Regions from separate parts of the Enterobacter asburiae genome, predicted to be linked through region 2. Evidence: predicted binding sites of a transcription regulator. Region 2 holds the regulator's gene; the other holds the start of a gene.
What was found. The regulator sigma-54, encoded in region 2, starts transcription at its own class of promoters, with help from an activator protein. The targets are predictions, from matches to a motif close to GTTGGCACANNTTTCGCTNT.

Region 1 (10,713 bases), 790 kb from region 2:
TGACAGTTGTTGTTTCATTTTCTCTTCTTCAGAATTTTACGTAGAGCCTTGATTTCTTTAGGAGTAAATGGAGAAACACTCTCTTCTTCCGTATGCTGATTATCAATATCCTCTTCCGATACTCCCGCCTCTTCTACTGCTTCGAATGCCAGCAGCAGCAGTTTCTCTGTCGTCACGCTTAAATTCTCGTTATTGACTTCTGCATAATGGCGAAGCCTTTCTTTTAGCGCGTCATCAATCTTAACGTTTAATACAGCTGTAGCCATGTTTGTCACTTCCCTTCGGAACAAGTACTTTATTTAATACACGAAGTTAACAATGTTATCCAGATATATATTTTTTCGAGTTATGGAAGAAAATAACCGTCCAATTATAAAATGACAGTCTATTATTACAGGTTTATGACAATAATATTTCAATGCAATGAAATATATATTACACGATATAGGCGTAATTTTATTGTGGGATAGCGGTTTAAGTGGAGAGGTGAAGCAGGGAGATTTTATGAGGGCCAGAAATGGGTGGGGGCCCTGCCAGCTACATCCCGGCACACACGTCGTCTGCCCTGGCTGCTTCCTTCCGGACCTGACCTGGTGAACAGAGTAGCGTTGCGGGAGAACCAACAGAGCCCCCATTGAGAGCGTTGATAACCAACGCGCTGGCGCATTATCCCTGTGCTAAAGCCCAATTGCAAGCGACCAGCAACCGGATGCTGGTTTCTTGCGCAATGAGGCGCAGCAATCAAGAAGATCTTCGTTTACCATAGCTTTCCAAACACTCTCCACAGGTAAAGGTATGGACGAACACGACTCCTTTCCACAGCGCGTATGGCAAATCGTGGCCTCAATCCCGGAAGGCTACGTCACCACCTATGGTGATGTCGCGCGTCTGGCCGGTTCCCCGCGCGCGGCGCGACAGGTTGGCGGCGTCCTGAAACGGCTGCCGGAAGGCAGTACGCTGCCCTGGCATCGGGTGGTGAATCGTCATGGCGCCATTTCGCTCACCGGGCCGGATCTCCAGCGTCAGCGTCAGGCGTTACTTTCAGAGGGTGTGCAGGTGTCAGGATCGGGTCAGATCGATTTGCAGAAATTTCTCTGGGTGTATTGACCCCTCTCCCGGAGGAGAGGGGAAATGCAGAAATTACATCTGAGTCGGCGGGGTTGGCAGGGACGGCTGATTGGTTTGCGGTGCGACCGGCACTTCGGTCTGCTGTACCGGCACCAGGTTCAGGTCGACTTTGGTCCCGCCGTTGTTGATCGCTTCCTGGACCGTATCGGTGATAAAGACCAGCTTGCCGTTGATGGTTACCGCTGCGCTCAGCAGGATACGGGCGTTAGGCTGCACGTCCGACGGGTTATACGGCAATACGAAGCTAAACGGCGCCTGCTTGCCTTCAGTACGAACGGCGCGCTGAGCCACGACTTTCGACGGCGCGTCAGCCAGAGAAGCATCAGACAGCGTTACTGTTAATACCGCATCCGGCGGCAGCGCAACTTTCTGTTTAATCCAGATGGTACCGGAAACATTAGGCTGCTGAATGGATTGCTGCGAAAGGGTATTAATCCCGTTCGGGTCTGCTGCTGGTACCGGCACCTGGGCACTCTTACCGGCACAGGCGGACAACGCCACCGCAATAGCTACACCACTTAGCATGGGCACGAGTTTCATTGAAGTCTCCTTATCAATGCACCAGCGGGATCGATCCCATCCGATGTCGTTTCAATCACATAACGTATCCAAGTGTGGCACAGATCACCGATTTATGCCTGAAAACGTGCCGATATTCAGATTATTCTACCCATCGGACCACTTTCATTTCTGCGTTATACTCTGCCTATCTTTCGCTACGGCGTTTATTGAGGACAACTATGAGTCAGGCACTGAACAATCTGCTGACGTTACTAAATCTGGAAAAAATTGAGGAAGGACTCTTTCGCGGACAGAGCGAAGATCTCGGCTTACGTCAGGTTTTCGGGGGGCAAGTCGTCGGACAGGCACTGTACGCAGCAAAGGAGACTGTCCCGGCAGACCGTCTGGTGCATTCATTCCACAGCTATTTCTTACGCCCTGGCGATAGCGCAAAACCGATTGTGTATGACGTGGAAGTCCTGAGAGACGGCAACAGCTTCAGCGCTCGCCGCGTTGCGGCCATTCAGAGCGGCAAGCCGATCTTTTACATGACCGCCTCTTTCCAGGCGCCGGAACCGGGCTACGAGCATCAAAAAGTGATGCCGTCAGCACCCGCGCCAGACGATCTAAAATCAGAGACCGATATCGCTCGCGCGCTGGCGCATCTGCTTCCGCCGCAGGTCAAAGAGAAGTTTCTCTGCGATAAGCCGCTGGAGATCCGCCCGGTTGAGTTCCACAACCCGATGAAAGGCCACCCCGCCGAACCGAAGCGCCAGGTCTGGATCCGGGCTAACGGGACCGTGCCGGAAGATTTCCGCGTGCATCAGTACCTGCTGGGGTATGCGTCAGATTTCAACTTCCTGCCGGTGGCGCTGCAGCCGCACGGCGTCGGGTTCCTTGAAAAAGGGATGCAGGTCGCGACGATCGATCACTCCATGTGGTTCCACCGTCCGTTCAACATGAATGAGTGGCTGCTTTACAGCGTGGAGAGTACGTCAGCGTCAAGCGCGCGCGGGTTTGTGCGCGGGGAGTTTTATACTCAGGACGGCGTGCTGGTCGCTTCTACGGTGCAGGAAGGGGTAATGCGTAATCGCGGGTGATTGTGTACGGCCTGATGCCCTCACCCTGCCCCTCTCCCTCCGGGAGAGGGAATACACATTAAAAACGGCAACCGAAGTTGCCGTTTTGCTGTTTATTATGCGTTATACGCATTCTCGCCGTGGCTGTTGACGTCCAGACCTTCGCGCTCCTGCTCTTCCGGTACGCGCAGACCAACCGTCATATCCGCCAGCTTATAGCCAATGAAAGCGACTACGGCAGACCAGACAACGGTGATAGCAATACTTTCCAGCTGCACAAGCACCTGATGAACCATGGTCACGCCTTCTGCGTAGCCCACGCCACCGAGCGATTTGGCAGCAAAGATACCGGTCATGATACAGCCGACGATGCCGCACACGCCGTGCACGCCAAACACATCGCATGGGTCGTCAAGGCGCAGCACACGTTTCAGTGCGGTCACGCCCCACAGACCCGCCAGACCAGACACCAGGCCGACCAGCAGCGCGCCGCCTACGCCGACATAACCACACGCTGGCGTAATGCCAACCAGACCGGCAATGGCACCCGAACAGGCACCCAGCAGTGACGGTTTACCGCGTACCGCCCACTCGCCAAACACCCAGGAGAGGATTGCACCCGCCGTGGCCACAACGGTGTTCACGAAGGCCAGCGCGGCGATTTCGTTTGCTGCACTTGCCGAGCCGGCGTTGAAGCCAAACCAGCCAAAGTAGAGGATAGCCGTACCGGTAAACACCATCGGCAGGTTGTGCGGTTTGAACGCTTCTTTACCGAAGCCCACACGTTTGCCAATCAGGTAGGCACCCACCAGACCCGCTACCGCGGCGTTGATGTGTACAACGGTACCGCCCGCGAAGTCCAGCGCGCCGTGCGTTGCCAGCAGACCGCCACCCCAGACCATATGCGCAATCGGCACATAGGAGAGCGTCATCCAGACCACCACGAAGATCAGCACGGCAGAGAAACGAATACGCTCGGCGAGCGCGCCCACAATCAGCCCGACGGTAATACAGGCGAAGGAGCCCTGGAACGCAACGTGAATGTACTGATAGAAACTGCCCATCAGCGCGGTCAGCTCAATATTTTTCAGCATCACCCAGTCGAAGTTACCAAAGAACGCATTGCCCGTGCCGAACGCCAGCGAGTAACCGTAAACCACCCACAGCACGCAGACCAGTGCGAACGTCACGGCAACCTGCGTCAGCATGGAGAGAACGTTTTTGCCACGGATCAGGCCGCCGTAGAACAGCGCAATGCCCGGAATTGACATGAACAGCACCAGCGCGGTGCTGATCATCATAAAGGCGTTATCGGCTTTGTCGACCACCGCAGGGGTAGCAGCCAGCGCCAGGCCCGGCAGCAGTGCCAGCGAACCCAGACCCGTTTTGAGTGTTGCTATCTTCATTTTCTCGATCCCTATCACTGTGTGCCAGGAGTTACTTACAGAGCCGCTTCGTCAGATTCGCCGGTACGAATGCGAATGACGCGCTGCAGTTCGGCAACGAAAATTTTGCCGTCGCCAATTTTGCCGGTATAGGCCGCTTTGCTAATGACATCAATGACTTCATCAAGCTGATCGTCAGCAATCGCGACATCAATTTTTACTTTTGGCAGGAAGTTAACGCTGTATTCCGCCCCGCGATAAAGCTCGGCATGACCCTTCTGACGACCAAAGCCTTTCACTTCGGTGACAGTCAGTCCCTGAATACCCATTGAAGACAACGCTTCACGCACGTCTTCGAGTTTGAATGGTTTGATTACAACCGTAACCAGCTTCATAGATCCCCTCCAGTCAGAATTCGGTAATGGCCGTAGCTTACGCAGAAGGTATTGCAAGGGGTGTGCCAGAAATGAAAACGAGGGGGGAACAACGGTGCGATGAGCGTTACACGGTTCTGTTAAACGCGCAGGTGAAAAAAAACGCACCATGCCGGTGCAGGGTGCGTTTCAGTTTTGCACCAACAGGAATGACTGTTAGCGCGACGCCTCATTTTAGTGCATCAGGCGCTAAGCGACTCTTCATCACGTACGCTGGCCGCCAGCTCTTCGCCCGCCAGCTGCAGCTGGTACATCTGCCAGTAGCGCTCTTTTGCTTCCAGCAGTTCACGGTGCGTACCGCGTTCAACGGCCTGTCCGCGATGTAGCACCAGAATGGTATCGGCCTCGACGATGGTGGAAAGACGGTGGGCAATCACCACCAGCGTGGTATGGTCGCGTACCGCGGCCAGCGCCTGCTGGATGGCCTGCTCGGTGCCGGAGTCAATACTGGCCGTGGCTTCATCCAGAATCAGAATCTGCGGCGTTTCAATCAGCACCCGCGCCAGCGCCAGGAGCTGCTTTTGCCCGACGGAGAGATTGTTCCCCTGCTCGCCCAGTTTGGTATTGATCCCATCGCTAAACCCGCGCGCCAGCTCTGCCAGCTGCACTTTCTCCAGCACGTCCCACACCTGCTCCTGGGAGTAGTCTCGCCCCAGGGTCACGTTGGCGTAGAAGGTATCGGCCAGCACGACCGGATCCTGCTGCACCATCGCGACGCCTTTACGCAACACGGTGTGGCTGAGAGACGCGAGCGGGCGCCCGTCGAGGCGGATTTCGCCGTGCGTGACCGGGTAATAGCCCATCAACAGGCTGGCAAGCGTGCTCTTACCGCTGCCGGTATGCCCCACCAGCGCCACGAAACCGCGCGACGGAACGTCAAGCGTGATGTCCTGCAGCACCAGCCGGTCTTCGCGATAGGCAAACGAGACGTTATCAAAGGCGATACTCCCGCTTTGCAGAGGCCGCTCGTCATTGCCGTAGGCCTGGCGCGGCCTGTCCATCAGCTCAAACACGCGTTCACCGGCAACTACCGCCTGCTGCAGCATCGATTGCTGGGTGGTGAGCTCGATCAACGGCTCGTTAAGACGCCCGAGATAGCTGATAAAGGCGTACAGCACGCCCACTTCAATCGTACCGTTTGAGCTTAGCCCGAAGAGCATCAGCAGCCCGCAAAGCACCAGCGCAGAGAAAAGGCTGAGCAGCGGACGCAGCAGGAAACCGTCGAGGCGCAGCGTCTGCATGCGCGCCATGTAGTGCGAACGGCTGGCTTCACCCATGCGTTCGCCAAAGCGCGCCTGCTGGCGGAACTGCTGGATGACGCTCATGCCGTTGATCACTTCGTTGAAGCCATCGTTGATGTCGGCCAGATACGCGCGCACCCGACGCACAATCGGCGTGCTGTAGCGCTGGTAAATGACCATGACAATCAGCACCGCCGGGAAAATGGTGATCGCCACCAGCGCCATGCGCCAGTCGAGGCTGAACATCGCCACCAGCATCGCGCCAATCAGCGCCGCGCTGCGCAGTACGGTTGCCACCACGGTGACGTACAGATCGCGGATCACCTCGGTATCGTTGGTCACGCGTGAAATCACCTGCCCGACCGGCTGGATATCAAATTCGCTGAGCGGCTGGCGAAGCGCCGCGTCCATCACATCCGTACGCAGCTGCTGAACAACGCCCACGGCTGCACGGTTAAACAGCAGCGACTGCGCATAGTGCAGCCCTGCTGCCGTCAGCTGAAGGCCAACGTAGGCCACGCCTAAGCCCGCCACCAGCCCCAGCGGCAGATAGCTTTTGGCGACCATGTTGTCGATAAAATAGCTGATGAGCAGCGGACCGCTCACTTCAGCAATCGCCGCAATCCAGAGTAAAAGCACGGCCACGGAGAGCGGTTTACGCCACGGCGAGCCGTAGGCCAGCAGACGTTTGAGCGTCGGCCACATCGTTCCAATCTTACGCATTGGCGGCCTCCTCATTCTGCTCCGGTGTATCGTCCAGCGCCGCCTCAAGCTGTTGATAGCGGTAAATATCGCGATACCAGCCCGGCTGCTCGGCAAGCGTTTCATGCTGCCCGCGCTGGGCAATGTGCCCGTGCTGTAAGACCACAATTTCGCTGGCTTCGGTGAGCGCCGACAAACGGTGGGCGCTGATTATCACCGTGCGTCCGTCGCCCCACTGGCGCAGGTTATGCAGGATCTGATGCTCGGTACGGCCGTCCACGGCGGAAAGCGCATCATCCAGGATCAGAATTTCAGCGTTCAGCAGCAGCGCGCGGGCAATCGAGATACGCTGCTTTTGCCCGCCGGACAGCATGACGCCGCGCTCCCCGACTTCCGTTTCGTAGCCCTGCGGCAGACGCAAAATGTCATCATGTACGCTGGCCAAACGCGCCACATGTTCAATCTCGTCCTGCGTTGCCGCAGGACGTCCGAGGGCAATGTTGTTTGCCACCGTGTCCGAAAATAAAAACGGCGTCTGGCTGACGACCGCCAGGCGACCGCGCCACTCGTCCAGCAGCAGTCTGGTCAGGGGAATATCGTGGAAGCGGATATCGCCCTCGGTGACGTCAAAGTGGCGCTGAAGCAGAGAGAGCACGGTACTTTTGCCGGATCCCGTCGGGCCGCAGATGCCCAGCATTTGCCCTGGCTGCAGGGTAAAGCTGACGTTCTCCAGCACCGGATGCTCCGTATGCGGATAGACAAACTTGCGGACGTCGACGGTCATGACGCCGCGCCCTTCCGGTACGGCCTCGCTACCGTCGATGACCACCGGCGCTTCGGCCAGCATGGCGCGAATGCGGCTGTAGGCGGCGCTGCCGCGCTCCACGATGTTAAACATCCAGGCCAGCGCCAGCATCGGCCAGATCATGAGACCCAGATACATCGCAAAGCTGGTCAATTGCCCCAGGGTAAGCGTGCCCTGCACCACCATCCAGCTTCCGCCGCCAATGGCCAGCATATTTGCCATGCCGATTGCGATATAAATCGTCGGGTCAAAACGGGCGTCGATACGCGCGACGCGCATGTTTTTCGCCCCCGTGTCTGCCGCATCGGCGGCAAACAGCGCAGACTGCCGGTCTTCCAGACCAAACGCTTTGATCATGCGGATGCTGGTCATGCTCTCCTGGGTGCGATCGTTCAGAGATGAAAACGCCGCCTGCGCCAGCTTAAAGCGCTCGTGCAGCTGTTCGCCATAGCGATTGATCGCCAGCGCCATGATCGGCATCGGCAGCAGAGCGAGCAGGGTCAGCTGCCAGCTGATCTGCGTGGACATCACGATCAGCACCGCACAGCCCATCACCAGCGAGTCCACCAGCGTCAGCACCCCTTCCCCGGCGGCAAAGACCACGCGATCGACGTCGTTTGTCGCGCGGGCGATGAGATCCCCGGTGCGATGACGCAGATAAAATTCGGGATGCTGTCGGCTCAGCTGGCGGTAAAAATCTTCACGCAGCTCAACGGCCAGCTGATAGGACGCGCCAAACAGCAGCACGCGCCAGACGTAGCGCAGCAGATAAACAATGACGGCCGTCAGCACCAGCGTGCCGACCCACATCAACACCCGTGCGGTGGTGTAATGCTGTTCGGTGACGCCATCCACGACGTACCCCACCACTTTCGGCGGGATCAGCTGCAGGATGGCAATGATAATAAGCAGGAATACTGCGCCGAGGTAGCGTTGCCACTCCCGACGAAAGTACCAGCTTAGTTGGGCAAATAATCGCACGCGGTTTGTTCCTGAAGGTATTTTACGAAGTTATTCAATAGGTAATGCTGTGGTGTATTTAATCTGTTCCATGGCGAAGCTTGAGGTGACGTCCGACAAACCCGGTACGCTGTTCACCAGCCGCTTGTAGAAATCATCATAGCGCTTCATGTCGGCCACCTGGACGCGCATCAGGTAATCATACTCTCCGGCCATACGCCAGAAACCGAGCACCTCGGGCATCTCAGACACCTGAGTAACGAAGCGGCAATACCACTCGCTGCTGTGATGCTGGGTTTTTATCAGCACAAATGCCGTCAGCCCAAGCCCCAGTTTTTCGGGATCTAACAGCGCGACGCGCCCCAGAAGAATGCCGTCATCTTCCAGCTTCTTTAGGCGCTTCCAGCACGGGGTGGTGGTCAGATTAACGGCATCTGCCAGCGCCTGCAAAGAGAGGGTACAGTCATTTTGCAGCAATGAAAGGAGCTTGCGGTCAATTTTATCTAGCATACCCACCTCACAGAGAAAATTTTTCTCTCTTCATTCTATTTTAAAGGCCAGATAGCAACAATTTTTTCTGTGCTTTTCGCTATCCTAGGCACAAAATGACAAACGGATAACGATGATGAATAGCACCTGGGTTAAACATGCGATCAGCGAAATCAATGCCGACTATCAGCGCTCGGCGGATACGCACCTGATTCGCCTTTCCCTGCCCGGATTTGACGGCATTCAGCTCTATCTGAAAGATGAAAGCACCCATCCCACCGGTAGCCTGAAGCATCGCCTGGCGCGCTCGCTGTTTTTATACGGTTTATGTAACGGCTGGATCAAAGAAGGCACCACCATCATAGAATCTTCATCCGGTTCAACGGCGGTGTCCGAAGCCTATTTTGCCCGCCTGCTGGGCCTGCCGTTTATCGCGGTGATGCCGTCCTGCACCGCAAAACGCAAAATCGAGCAGATCGAATTTTACGGCGGTCACTGCCACTTTGTGGAAAGCGCCTGCGAAATCTACGCCGCCTCTGAAATGCTGGCCCGTGAGCTGAACGGCCACTATATGGACCAGTTCACCTTCGCCGAGCGCGCGACGGACTGGCGCGGCAATAACAACATTGCCGACAGTATTTTCCGCCAGATGACCCACGAACCGCATCCGGTTCCGTCCTATATCGTCATGAGCGCCGGTACCGGCGGCACGTCAGCCACGATTGGACGCTATATCCGCTGTCAGGGCTACGATACCCAACTGATGGTGGTTGACCCGCAGAACTCCGTGTTCCTCGACTACTGGCAAAACCGCGATGCCGGTCTGCGCAGCCCGGTAGGCAGTAAAATTGAAGGGATTGGCCGCCCGCGCGTGGAGCCCTCTTTCATCCCCGACGTCGTGGATGAGATGATGCGCGTGCCGGATGCTGCAAGCGTGGCAACGGCGCACTGGCTGGAAACGCAGCTGGGGCGCAAAGTGGGTGCATCGACGGGCACCAATATGTGGGGCGCACTGCAGCTTGCCGCCCGTATGCGCGAAGAGGGCCGCACCGGCTCCATCGTCACGCTGCTGTGCGACAGCGGCGAGCGTTATCTCGATACCTACTACAACGCGGAGTGGGTGCAGGCCAACATCGGCGATATCGCCCCGTGGAAAGCGCAGATTGCACAGCTTGTGAAATAAAAAAAGCCAGACCTAAGTCTGGCTTGCTGGAAGGGTCTCACTATTCGGGGGAATACGGGAGGTTGTTGTTGTCCAGCCAATGTGTCAAAAAATGGGACACTGCTTCATTGCGGCAGTGGCCAATAACCGGCAGATGGGGAAGTTCTGCTTTCAGCTGCGCCATCGCATTCCCCATGATCAGACCGCGACCTACGCTACCCAGCATTTCGCGGTCGTTCATGGCGTCACCAAACGCCATACACTCCTGCAGCGTTAAGCCCAGGTGGTCGCTCAGCACCGCCAGAGCGGAGCCTTTGTTACAGCCCACCGGCAGCACTTCCAGACAATCCACCGCCGAGAAGGTCAGGTGCGCCCGGTCGCCCAGCGCCTCATTCAGTTGAATCCTTAAGCGGCACAGATCGTCGTGATCGCCGCAGAAGCAGATCTTAGTTACCGCATGGGCGGGGATCCGACGCAGATCGATAAGCTGGTATTTAAAGCCGCTGTAAACATGCGCGTGCAATAATTCCGGGATTTCGCTTCCGGTAAACCAGCCCCGATCGTTAAAGACGTGGATACTGGCCTGCGTGTCCCAGGTGCTGTGCAGCACGATATCCGCCACTTCCGGGTTGAGATCCTGTCGGTGCAGCACATCGCCTTCTACGGAGTGAATTCGCGTCCCGTTGCCGGTGATCAGAAAGGCGTCGAGGGAAAACGCCCCCAGCAAATGGCGCATCTCCAGCACATGACGTCCGGTGGCAAACGTCAGGGTGACATTACGCTCGTGCAGGCGCTTCAGCGTGTTCAGGGTTTTTTCCCCTAAACGG
Region 2 (10,713 bases):
ACAGCATGAGTGGCTTAACTCCCTATTCCCAGTAAATCGTCACGATAGTCGCCCGCCGGGTAGCGGAACGGCACGGGGCCATCGGCAATACCGTCGAGGAACTGCCGCACGCGCGGATCGCAATTTTCCTGCAGCGCCTGAGCGCTGCCGTGTGCGACGATCTTTTTGTCCGCCACGATATAGGCGTAATCGGCAATGCTCAATACTTCAGGTACATCGTGAGATACCACAATGCAGGTGACGCCAAGCGCGCTGTTCAGTTCAGAGATGAGCTTAACCAGCACGCCCATCGTGATGGGATCCTGTCCAACAAACGGTTCGTCGAACATGATTAAATCAGGTTCTAATGCAATGGCTCGCGCCAGCGCGGCGCGGCGCGCCATCCCGCCGGATAGCTCCGAAGGCATCAGCTTCGCGGCGCCCCGCAAACCGACGGCTTCGAGCTTCATCATCACCGTGCTTTTCAGCAGTTCAGGCGGCAGGCTGGTATGCTCGCGCAGCGGATAGGCCACGTTATCAAAGACATTCATGTCGGTGAACAAGGCTCCCGACTGAAAGAGCATGCTCATTCGTTTGCGGACAGTATACAGACGCGAACGTGACATCTCCGGGATGTTTTCGCCATCGAAGAGGATTTCACCGCGATCGGGTGGGATCTGCCCACCAATGAGACGCAGCAGGGTCGTTTTACCGATCCCGGACGGCCCCATGATGGCAGTGATCTTGCCACGCGGTACGGTCAACGAAATATCATCAAATATCAATCTGTTGGCGCGAGAAAAACTCACGCCGCGAACATCGACTAAATTCGCCATCGTTTGGCTCATTTATGGTTCCTTTATTACCCTGCTCACGTTAAGGCATGCCGCCTGAATCAGCCCTCAACTCCGCATTTTTACAGAATAATAGCCGTTGAGGTTAGCGAAAGCTGGCATTTGTTTTACTTTTCCGGCGCATAAAGTCAAAATTAGGAATTCGTTACGCCTCAGACTGTATGCAGTCCAGCCATTCCCCTGCGATGGACCGACGAGTATACCTGAAGAAAGGACTTTTGATGCTTTTAGCAACAGCACTGTTAATAATTGGTTTACTTTTGGTGGTCTACAGTGCTGACCGTTTAGTTTTTGCTGCATCTATCCTCTGTCGCCTGACGGGCGTACCGCCTGTCGTCATCGGGATGACCGTTGTCAGCGTGGGAACGTCACTTCCTGAAATCATCGTCTCTGTCTCGGCATCGCTGCATGGTCAGTTAGACCTGGCAGTAGGTACCGCAATTGGCTCCAACATCGTCAATATACTCTTGATTTTAGGCCTGGCCGCACTGCTCCATCCATTTCGCGTGCATTCTGATGTTCTACGCCGTGAATTGCCGCTAATGTTAATCGTAAGCCTGCTGGCAGGCTGCGTATTTTACGATGGTGTGCTGAGCTACAGCGACGGTATTTTCCTGCTGGCGCTGGCCATCATCTGGCTGCTGTATAGTGTTAAAATCGCCCGACTGGCTGAGAAGCAGGGTCAGGATAGCCTCACGCGCGAGCAGGTCGCCGAACTGCCGCGAGAAGGCACGCTGCCTGTTGCCCTGCTCTGGCTTGGCGTTGCGCTGATCATCATGCCGATGGCAACGCGCATGGTCGTGGATAACGCGACGGTGCTGGCGAACTATTTCGCCATCAGTGAACTGACCATTGGCCTGACGGTGATTGCCATCGGCACCAGCCTGCCGGAGCTGGCCACGGCGATTGCAGGGGCACGTAAAGGTGAGGATGACATTGCCATTGGTAATATCATCGGTTCCAACATATTTAATATCGCCATTGTGATGGGCCTGCCGGCCCTGATTACGCCAGGGCCCTTTAATCCCCTGGCATTCTCACGCGACTACGGCGTGATGTTATTGGTCAGCGTGATATTTGCCCTGCTCTGCTGGCGGCGGCAAAGACAGATCGGCAAAGGCGCAGGCGCGCTGCTGACGGGTGGATTTATCGTATGGATGGCGATGCTGTACTGGCTCTCGCCTCTTCTCTCTGGGTAAACGGAAACGCATTATGTCGCAAATAGAATTGCAGCCGGGTTTTGACTTTCAGAAAGCAGGCAAAGAGGTTCTGGAGATTGAACGTGAAGGTCTGGCGCAGTTAGATCAGTACATTAATCAGGATTTTAGTCTGGCATGTGAGAAGATGTTCTACTGTGCCGGCAAAGTCGTGGTGATGGGGATGGGTAAGTCCGGCCACATTGGACGCAAAATGGCGGCAACGTTTGCCAGCACCGGAACCTCTTCCTTCTTTGTACATCCAGGGGAAGCCGCGCACGGTGACCTGGGTATGGTCACGCCGCAGGATATCGTCATCGCGCTGTCCAATTCCGGGGAGTCCAATGAAATTCTGGCGCTGATCCCGGTACTGAAGCGACTGCAGGTGCCGCTTATTTGCATGACCAGCCGTCCGGAAAGTAGCATGGCGCGGGCGGCCGATATTCACCTGTGCGTGAAAGTGCCCAAGGAGGCCTGTCCGCTCGGCCTGGCGCCGACGTCCAGCACCACCGCAGCGCTGGTCATGGGTGATGCGCTTGCCGTCGCGCTGCTCGAAGCCCGCGGTTTTACGCCGGAGGATTTCGCGCTTTCCCACCCGGGCGGCGCGCTGGGGCGCAAGCTTCTGCTTCGGGTAAACGATATTATGCACACCGGGGACGAGATCCCTCACGTCAGTAAAGAAGCCTCCCTGCGTGATGCGCTGCTGGAAATCACCCGTAAGAATCTGGGTATGACGGTCGTGTGCGACGATCTGATGAAAATTCAGGGGATCTTCACCGATGGCGACCTGCGTCGCGTGTTCGACATGGGTGTAGATGTCCGCACGCTCGGCATTGCCGATGTGATGACGCCGGGCGGTATCCGCGTGCGTCCGGGAACGCTGGCAGTGGATGTGCTGAACCTGATGCAGTCCCGTCACATTACCTCAGTGATGGTTGCCGATGGCGACCAGTTGCTGGGTGTGGTACATATGCATGATCTGCTGCGCGCAGGCGTAGTGTAATGAAGGATAAGACAATGAGTAATGCGGGTGCATCCCTTGCAACCTGTTATGGACCGGTCAGCACCCAGATGATGGCGAAGGCGGAAAACATTCGTCTGCTCATCCTGGACGTGGATGGCGTACTTTCCGATGGCCTGATTTACATGGGCAATAATGGTGAAGAGCTGAAAGCGTTTAACGTTCGCGACGGCTACGGCATCCGCTGTGCGCTCACTTCCGGTATTGAGGTGGCTATCATCACCGGGCGAAAAGCTAAACTGGTAGAAGACCGCTGTGAAACCTTAGGAATTACCCATCTGTATCAGGGTCAATCCGATAAGATGGCGGCGTTTAAGGATTTACTGGGTAAACTGGCTATCGCGCCGGAAAACGTGGCCTACGTCGGGGACGATCTGATTGACTGGCCCGTGATGGCTGAAGTCGGGCTGAGCATCGCCGTTGCCGATGCGCATCCGCTGCTGATCCCGCGCGCTGACTACGTTACCCACATCAACGGAGGCCGCGGTGCCGTACGTGAAGTCTGCGATCTGCTTTTGCTGGCGCAGGGCAAGCTTGATGAGGCCAAAGGGCAATCGATATGAGTAAAACCAGACGCTGGATTATCATTTTGCTTTCGCTTGTCGCACTGGTATTGATTGGCGTGAACCTTGCCGATCGCGACGATACGCAAACGGAAGTGGTCAACAATAACGATCCAACCTATAAAAGCGATCACAGCGACACCGTGGTCTACAGCCCGGAAGGCGCGCTGAACTATCGCCTGATTGCCCAGCATGTTGAATATTTTTCAGATGACGGTATTTCGTGGTTTACCCAGCCTGTCATGACCACATTTGATAAGGACAAAGTGCCGACGTGGTCAATTAAGTCAGATCGGGCAAAACTGACAAATGACCGTATGCTTTATCTGTATGGTCACGTTGAAGTCAACGCCCTGACCGCTGACTCGCAACTGAGAAAAATTACGACGGATAATGCCCAGATTAACCTGGTAACCCAGGACGTGACCTCGCAGGATCTGGTCACACTGTATGGCACAACATTTAATTCCAGCGGTTTGAGAATGCGCGGGAACTTACGCAGCAAGAACGCCGAGCTGATTGAAAAGGTTAGAACCTCCTATGAAATTCAAAACAAACAAACTCAGCCTTAAAGTAATTATCGCCAGCGCGATGCTGGCGACCAGTCTCCCCGCGCTTGCTGTAACGGGCGATACCGACCAACCGATCCATATCGAGTCTGATACCCAGTCTCTCGATATGCAGGGCAACGTCGTCACCTTCACTGGTAACGTCGTCATGACTCAGGGCACCATCAAAATTAACGCCGACAAAGTGGTCGTGACCCGTCCGGGTGGCGAGCAGGGCAAAGAGATCATTGATGGTTACGGCAACCCGGCAACCTTCTACCAGATGCAGGACAACGGCAAGCCGGTGAAAGGCCACGCCTCGCACATGCACTACGAGCTGGCGAAGGACCTGGTCATCCTGACCGGAAATGCGTATCTGGAACAGCTGGACAGCAACATCACCGGCGACCAGATCACCTATCTGGTGAAAGAGCAAAAAATGCAGGCCTCCAGCGAGAAAGGCAAACGCGTCACAACCGTACTGGTTCCGTCGCAGCTGCAGGACAAAGGCAAAGGCCAGGCCCCGGCACAGAAGAAGAGTAACTAATTCGTTATGGCAACATTAACTGCAAAAAATCTCGCGAAGGCCTACAAGGGCCGCCGTGTCGTAGAAGATGTCAGTCTGACCGTCAACTCCGGCGAAATTGTAGGGCTGCTTGGCCCTAACGGTGCGGGTAAAACCACCACCTTCTACATGGTCGTTGGCATTGTGCCGCGTGATGCCGGCAACATTATCATTGACGATGAAGACATCAGCCTTCTGCCGCTGCACGCGCGCGCGCGTCGCGGAATCGGCTACCTGCCGCAGGAAGCCTCCATTTTCCGTCGTCTCAGCGTTTACGATAACCTGATGGCGGTCCTGCAAATTCGTAACGATCTGACCAGCGAACAGCGTCAGGATCGTGCCAACGAGCTGATGGAAGAGTTCCATATTGAGCATCTGCGCGACAGCCTCGGTCAGGCACTCTCCGGGGGTGAACGCCGCCGCGTTGAGATTGCGCGTGCGCTGGCCGCAAACCCGAAATTTATCCTTCTGGATGAACCGTTTGCGGGCGTTGACCCGATCTCGGTTATCGACATTAAACGTATCATTGAACACCTGCGTGACAGCGGGCTTGGCGTACTGATCACCGACCACAACGTCCGTGAAACGCTGGCCGTGTGTGAACGCGCGTATATTGTGAGCCAGGGCAATCTGATCGCCCACGGTACGCCGCAGCAGATCCTCGAAGACGATCATGTTAAGCGCGTCTATCTTGGGGAAGACTTCAGACTCTGATAGGGTAGAGGTAACGTAACGCCGAACCGGAGAAAAATGCTCTGAACATGAAGCAAGGTTTGCAATTAAGGCTCAGCCAACAACTGGCAATGACGCCGCAGCTACAGCAGGCAATTCGCCTGTTGCAACTGTCCACGTTAGAACTTCAGCAGGAGCTCCAGCAGGCGCTGGACAGCAACCCCCTGCTGGAACAAACCGATCTTCATGACGAGGTAGATACTCAGCAGTCACAGGATACAGAAGCGCTCGACACCGCGGATGCACTCGAACAAAAAGAGATGCCCGACGAGCTACCGCTGGATGCCAGCTGGGATGAAATCTACACCGCCGGAACTCCTTCCGGTACGCGTGCAGACTACCAGGATGATGAGCTACCGGTCTATCAGGGAGAGACCACCCAGTCGCTGCAGGATTACCTGATGTGGCAGGTGGAACTCACCCCCTTCTCCGATACCGACCGCGCGATTGCCACCTCAATTGTCGATGCCGTTGACGACACCGGCTATTTGACCGTCACGCTGGACGATATCCTGGAAAGCATGGGCGACGACGAGATTGAGCTTGAGGAAGTCGAAGCCGTACTGAAGCGCATCCAGCGTTTCGATCCGGTAGGCGTGGCCGCAAAAGATCTGCGCGACTGCCTGCTGATCCAGCTATCTCAGTTCAGCAAAGAGACGCCATGGATCGACGAGGCGCGCTTAATTATTAGCGATCATCTGGATCTGCTGGCCAACCACGATTTCCGCTCCCTGATGCGCGTCACGCGCCTGAAGGAAGAGGTGCTGAAAGAAGCGGTGAATCTGATCCAGTCGCTCGATCCGCGCCCGGGACAGTCGATCCAGACCAGCGAGCCCGAGTACGTCATCCCGGACGTGCTGGTCAGAAAACACAATGACCGCTGGGTCGTTGAACTGAACTCAGACAGCATCCCTCGCCTGCAAATCAACCAGCAGTATGCCTCCATGTGCACCAGCGCGCGTAACGACTCCGACAATCAATATATTCGTAGCAATCTTCAGGAAGCGCGATGGTTGATCAAAAGTCTGGAGAGCCGAAATGATACGCTGCTACGCGTCAGCCGCTGTATTGTCGAACAGCAGCAGGCGTTCTTTGAGCAGGGCGAAGAGTACATGAAACCGATGGTACTGGCGGATATCGCCCAGGCCGTCGAGATGCATGAATCAACCATTTCCCGTGTCACCACGCAGAAGTATCTGCATAGTCCACGCGGTATATTTGAGCTTAAGTATTTCTTCTCCAGCCATGTGAATACCGAGGGCGGCGGCGAAGCGTCGTCAACGGCTATTCGTGCCCTGGTGAAGAAGTTGATCGCCGCGGAGAACCCCGCGAAGCCACTAAGCGACAGTAAGTTAACCACCATGCTGTCCGATCAGGGTATTATGGTGGCACGTCGTACTGTTGCGAAGTATCGAGAGTCTTTATCCATTCCGCCGTCCAACCAGCGTAAACAGCTGGTTTGACACAACCGATAAGGAAGACACTATGCAGCTCAACATCACTGGACAAAACGTCGAAATTACTGAGGCTTTACGCGACTTTGTGAACGCGAAGTTTGCAAAACTCGAGCAGTATTTCGAAAGGATCAATCAGGTCTATATTGTGTTGAAAGTGGAGAAAGTGACTCATATCTCGGATGCCACCCTGCATGTTAACGGGGGTGAACTGCATGCCAGTGCGGAAGGGCAAGACATGTACGCTGCTATCGACGGCTTGATTGATAAGCTTGCACGACAGCTCAATAAACATAAAGATAAACTGAAACAACACTAATTGTCCGGGCAGTTAACGGGTGCAGGACGGCCTGTTGTGAAACACAACAGGCCATTTGTACAGTTAGCGCTTAGGTGAAATTATGATGAACAACGATTCCGCTCTTCAACTGAGCAATGTCCTTAACCAGGAATGTACCCGCAGTGCGGTTCACTGCCAGAGCAAAAAACGTGCGCTGGAGATCATCAGTGAACTGGCTGCAAAACAGCTGGGCTTGCCGCCGCAGGTGGTATTCGAAGCGATTCTGACCCGTGAAAAAATGGGCAGTACCGGTATCGGCAACGGCATCGCGATCCCGCACGGCAAACTGGAAGAGGATACCCTGCGTGCCGTGGGTGTGTTTGTGCAGCTTGAAACACCCATCGCCTTCGATGCCATTGATAACCAGCCTGTCGATCTCCTCTTCGCGCTGCTGGTGCCTGCCGACCAGACGAAAACCCATCTGCATACGCTGTCGCTGGTCGCAAAACGTCTGGCCGATAAAACCATTTGCCGTCGACTGCGCTCGGCCCAAAGTGATGAAGAGCTCTATCAAATTATCACTGAAGCAGAAGGCAATCAGGATGATGCATAACCAGGAGATGGCCTTCACATCTGTTGTCCTGAGGAGAAACGGAACATGGTGCTGATGATTGTCAGTGGCCGTTCAGGGTCGGGGAAATCCGTTGCTCTGCGCGCGCTGGAAGACATGGGTTTTTACTGCGTCGATAACCTGCCGGTCGTGTTGTTACCCGACCTGGCCCGCACGCTGGCGGAGAGACAAACCTCTGCCGCCGTCAGTATCGACGTTCGTAACATGCCTGAATCGCCAGAGATCTTCGAACAGGCCATGAGCAACCTGCCTGACGCGTTCTCGCCTCAGCTGCTGTTCCTCGACGCAGACCGCAATACGCTAATCCGCCGCTACAGCGATACCCGTCGCTTGCACCCGCTATCCAGCAAGAACCTCTCTCTGGAGAGCGCTATCGATGAAGAGAGCGACCTGCTGGAGCCGCTGCGTTCTCGTGCCGACCTGATTGTCGACACCTCTGAGATGTCCGTTCACGAGCTGGCGGAAATGCTGCGTACCCGGCTGTTGGGTAAACGCGAGCGCGAACTGACGATGGTGTTCGAATCCTTCGGCTTTAAGCACGGTATTCCAATCGATGCGGACTACGTTTTCGACGTGCGCTTCCTGCCGAACCCGCACTGGGATCCGAAGCTGCGTCCAATGACCGGCCTGGATAAACCCGTCGCGGCGTTCCTCGACCGGCACACAGAAGTACACAATTTTATCTACCAGACGCGAAGCTACCTTGAGCTATGGTTACCTATGCTGGAGACAAACAATCGTAGCTACCTGACGGTGGCGATTGGCTGTACCGGCGGTAAACATCGTTCGGTTTACATCGCCGAACAGCTGGCCGACTATTTCCGCTCGCGCGGGAAGAACGTTCAGTCCCGTCATCGCACGCTGGAAAAACGTAAAACATGACCGTAAAACAAACCGTTGAGATCACCAACAAGCTGGGTATGCATGCACGCCCGGCGATGAAGCTGTTTGAGCTGATGCAGGGTTTCGATGCAGAGGTTCTGCTGCGGAATGACGAAGGTACCGAAGCGGAGGCGAACAGCGTGATTGCGCTGCTGATGCTGGATTCCGCCAAAGGGCGCCAGATTGAGGTAGAAGCCACCGGTCCTCAGGAAGAGGAAGCTCTGGCGGCGGTGATTGCCCTGTTTAACGCAGGGTTCGACGAAGATTAAGGTCTGCTATTCAGGCGGGTAGCGCTGCGCTTACCCGCTCTACATAAGATTATTACGCTGCATAAACCCCTCTCCACCCAGCTGATTCATCTGGCGCATAATCCACGCCTGACGGCTTCGCACGTACCCTGATGGGGCACTGGCCTTAAAGCGGATGGGGTTCGGTAACACAGCGGCCAATAGCGCCGCTTCTGACATGCTCAGACGGCTGGCTGGCTTATTGAAATACCGCTGTGCGGCAGCTTCCACGCCAAATATACCGTCGCCAAACTCAGCGACGTTCAGATAGACGGTCAGAATGCGTTTTTTGCTCCAGACCGTTTCCATCCCCAGGGTCAACCCCGCTTCCAGCCCTTTTCGCACCCAGCTTCGACTATCCCACAGAAACAGATTTTTGGCCGTCTGCTGCGACAAGGTTGACGCACCGCGCACGCGGTTTTCATGGCGTTCGTTATGGGCTAGCGCCTTCTCAATGGCCGCAACGTCGAACCCCCAGTGCTCCGGGAATTTCTGGTCCTCCGCCGCGATGACCGCCAGCCCCATGAACGGGGAGATCTCGTCCATGCTCACCCAGTCAGAGTGGGCAACGTAGCTGAAATCGCCGCTGAACCACGCGCTAAGCTGGCGCTCAACCATAACGGCAGAGAACGGAACCGGCATAATGCTGAATAAAGCCAGCCCGCCTCCCCAGAATACAGCCAGCACAAGTACGATGCGCAAGAGAAAACGTTTCACCCCTGCGCCTGCGGCAAATTTACGCCTCATTCAGTCAGCACCAGCACGCGTGCCACCAGCTTTTCAATGCCTGAGGCCGCCTCAGCGATATTATTCGCCAGCATATACGCCGGGGTGGTGACAATTTTGTTATCTTCATCAACTACAATGTCATCAACCGGGCACGGAACGTGTTCGCCCCCCATTTCCTCGACGATCTCTGCGGTATCAATATCCGTCCCGATAGTCAGACGCAGCGGGAAATCAAAAATCCTGGGCAGCATTGCCGGCGCGATGCAGATAAAGCCCTGCGGTTTTCCAGCCGCATGCATGGCCTGCGACAGCGCCTTTAAATGAGGATCGACCTGACACTCCGCCCCCTGCGCAGCAAAGGTACTGAGATTTTTGGCCGCGCCAAACCCACCCGGCACAATGAGCGCATCAAGCTCTGTAGGGTCTGCCTGAATAAGAGGATGGATATCACCTCGCGCAATACGCGCGGCTTCAATCAGTACATTACGGGTTTCCGCCATCGGCTCGCCGGTCAGATGATTAATCACATCCGCCTGATTTTTGTCTGGCGCAAAACAAATAACCTCTGCTCCGTGCTTTGCCAGGGCCAGCAGCGTGATTACGGCTTCATGTATCTCAGAACCATCGAAAACACCGCATCCGCTCAGCACGACACCAATCTTTTTCATCATGACAATCCTTTTCTGCAACTTGCTGAAGCACATTAATAATTTTGATTAAAACGCTATGCTTCACACATTTCACTGATTCATGTAACAAACCATTTAAGATTTGCTATCTTATCTGCGTGCGGCCTAAATTTTTCAGGCAGCGCCCTTTCGAAAATAACTTTATAAAACAGGCGCAGCCACGATTTCCCTGGTGTTGGCGCAGTATTCGCGCACCCCGGTTAAGCCGGGGTCATTTTTTTCTGGCGTCGACCCAGGCTTTAAGCACCGCCACATCGTTTTGCCACTCTTGTTTCATCTCTTCAACCCAATCACCCACGTTAT

Region 1: a site for sigma-54 is predicted at 4,539-4,558, ahead of glnK (P-II family nitrogen regulator). Genes of this name have one in related genera too.

What each region holds. Positions count from the first base shown of each region.
Region 1 is NZ_CP011863.1:122,728-133,440, reverse strand. Features, by position in the region: gene ACJ69_RS00645 (hypothetical protein) at 1-18, opposite strand, end outside; gene ACJ69_RS00640 (hypothetical protein) at 15-266, opposite strand; RNA gene ffs (signal recognition particle sRNA small type) at 529-625, opposite strand; gene ACJ69_RS00630 (MGMT family protein) at 796-1,107, shown strand; gene ACJ69_RS00625 (YbaY family lipoprotein) at 1,141-1,668, opposite strand; gene tesB (acyl-CoA thioesterase II) at 1,869-2,729, shown strand; gene amtB (ammonium transporter AmtB) at 2,825-4,114, opposite strand; gene glnK (P-II family nitrogen regulator) at 4,150-4,488, opposite strand; gene ACJ69_RS00605 (SmdB family multidrug efflux ABC transporter permease/ATP-binding protein) at 4,710-6,491, opposite strand; gene ACJ69_RS00600 (SmdA family multidrug ABC transporter permease/ATP-binding protein) at 6,484-8,256, opposite strand; gene ACJ69_RS00595 (Lrp/AsnC family transcriptional regulator) at 8,287-8,745, opposite strand; gene ACJ69_RS00590 (PLP-dependent cysteine synthase family protein) at 8,858-9,907, shown strand; gene cof (HMP-PP phosphatase) at 9,948-10,713, opposite strand, start outside.
Region 2 is NZ_CP011863.1:4,050,118-4,060,830, reverse strand. Features, by position in the region: gene mlaE (lipid asymmetry maintenance ABC transporter permease subunit MlaE) at 1-7, opposite strand, end outside; gene mlaF (phospholipid ABC transporter ATP-binding protein MlaF) at 15-827, opposite strand; gene ACJ69_RS19640 (calcium/sodium antiporter) at 1,055-2,032, shown strand; gene kdsD (arabinose-5-phosphate isomerase KdsD) at 2,046-3,032, shown strand; gene kdsC (3-deoxy-manno-octulosonate-8-phosphatase KdsC) at 3,047-3,613, shown strand; gene lptC (LPS export ABC transporter periplasmic protein LptC) at 3,610-4,185, shown strand; gene lptA (lipopolysaccharide ABC transporter substrate-binding protein LptA) at 4,154-4,708, shown strand; gene lptB (LPS export ABC transporter ATP-binding protein) at 4,715-5,440, shown strand; gene rpoN (RNA polymerase factor sigma-54) at 5,488-6,921, shown strand; gene hpf (ribosome hibernation promoting factor) at 6,944-7,231, shown strand; gene ptsN (PTS IIA-like nitrogen regulatory protein PtsN) at 7,314-7,805, shown strand; gene rapZ (RNase adapter RapZ) at 7,851-8,705, shown strand; gene npr (PTS phosphocarrier protein NPr) at 8,702-8,974, shown strand; gene mtgA (monofunctional biosynthetic peptidoglycan transglycosylase) at 9,014-9,739, opposite strand; gene elbB (isoprenoid biosynthesis glyoxalase ElbB) at 9,736-10,389, opposite strand; gene arcB (aerobic respiration two-component sensor histidine kinase ArcB) at 10,622-10,713, opposite strand, start outside.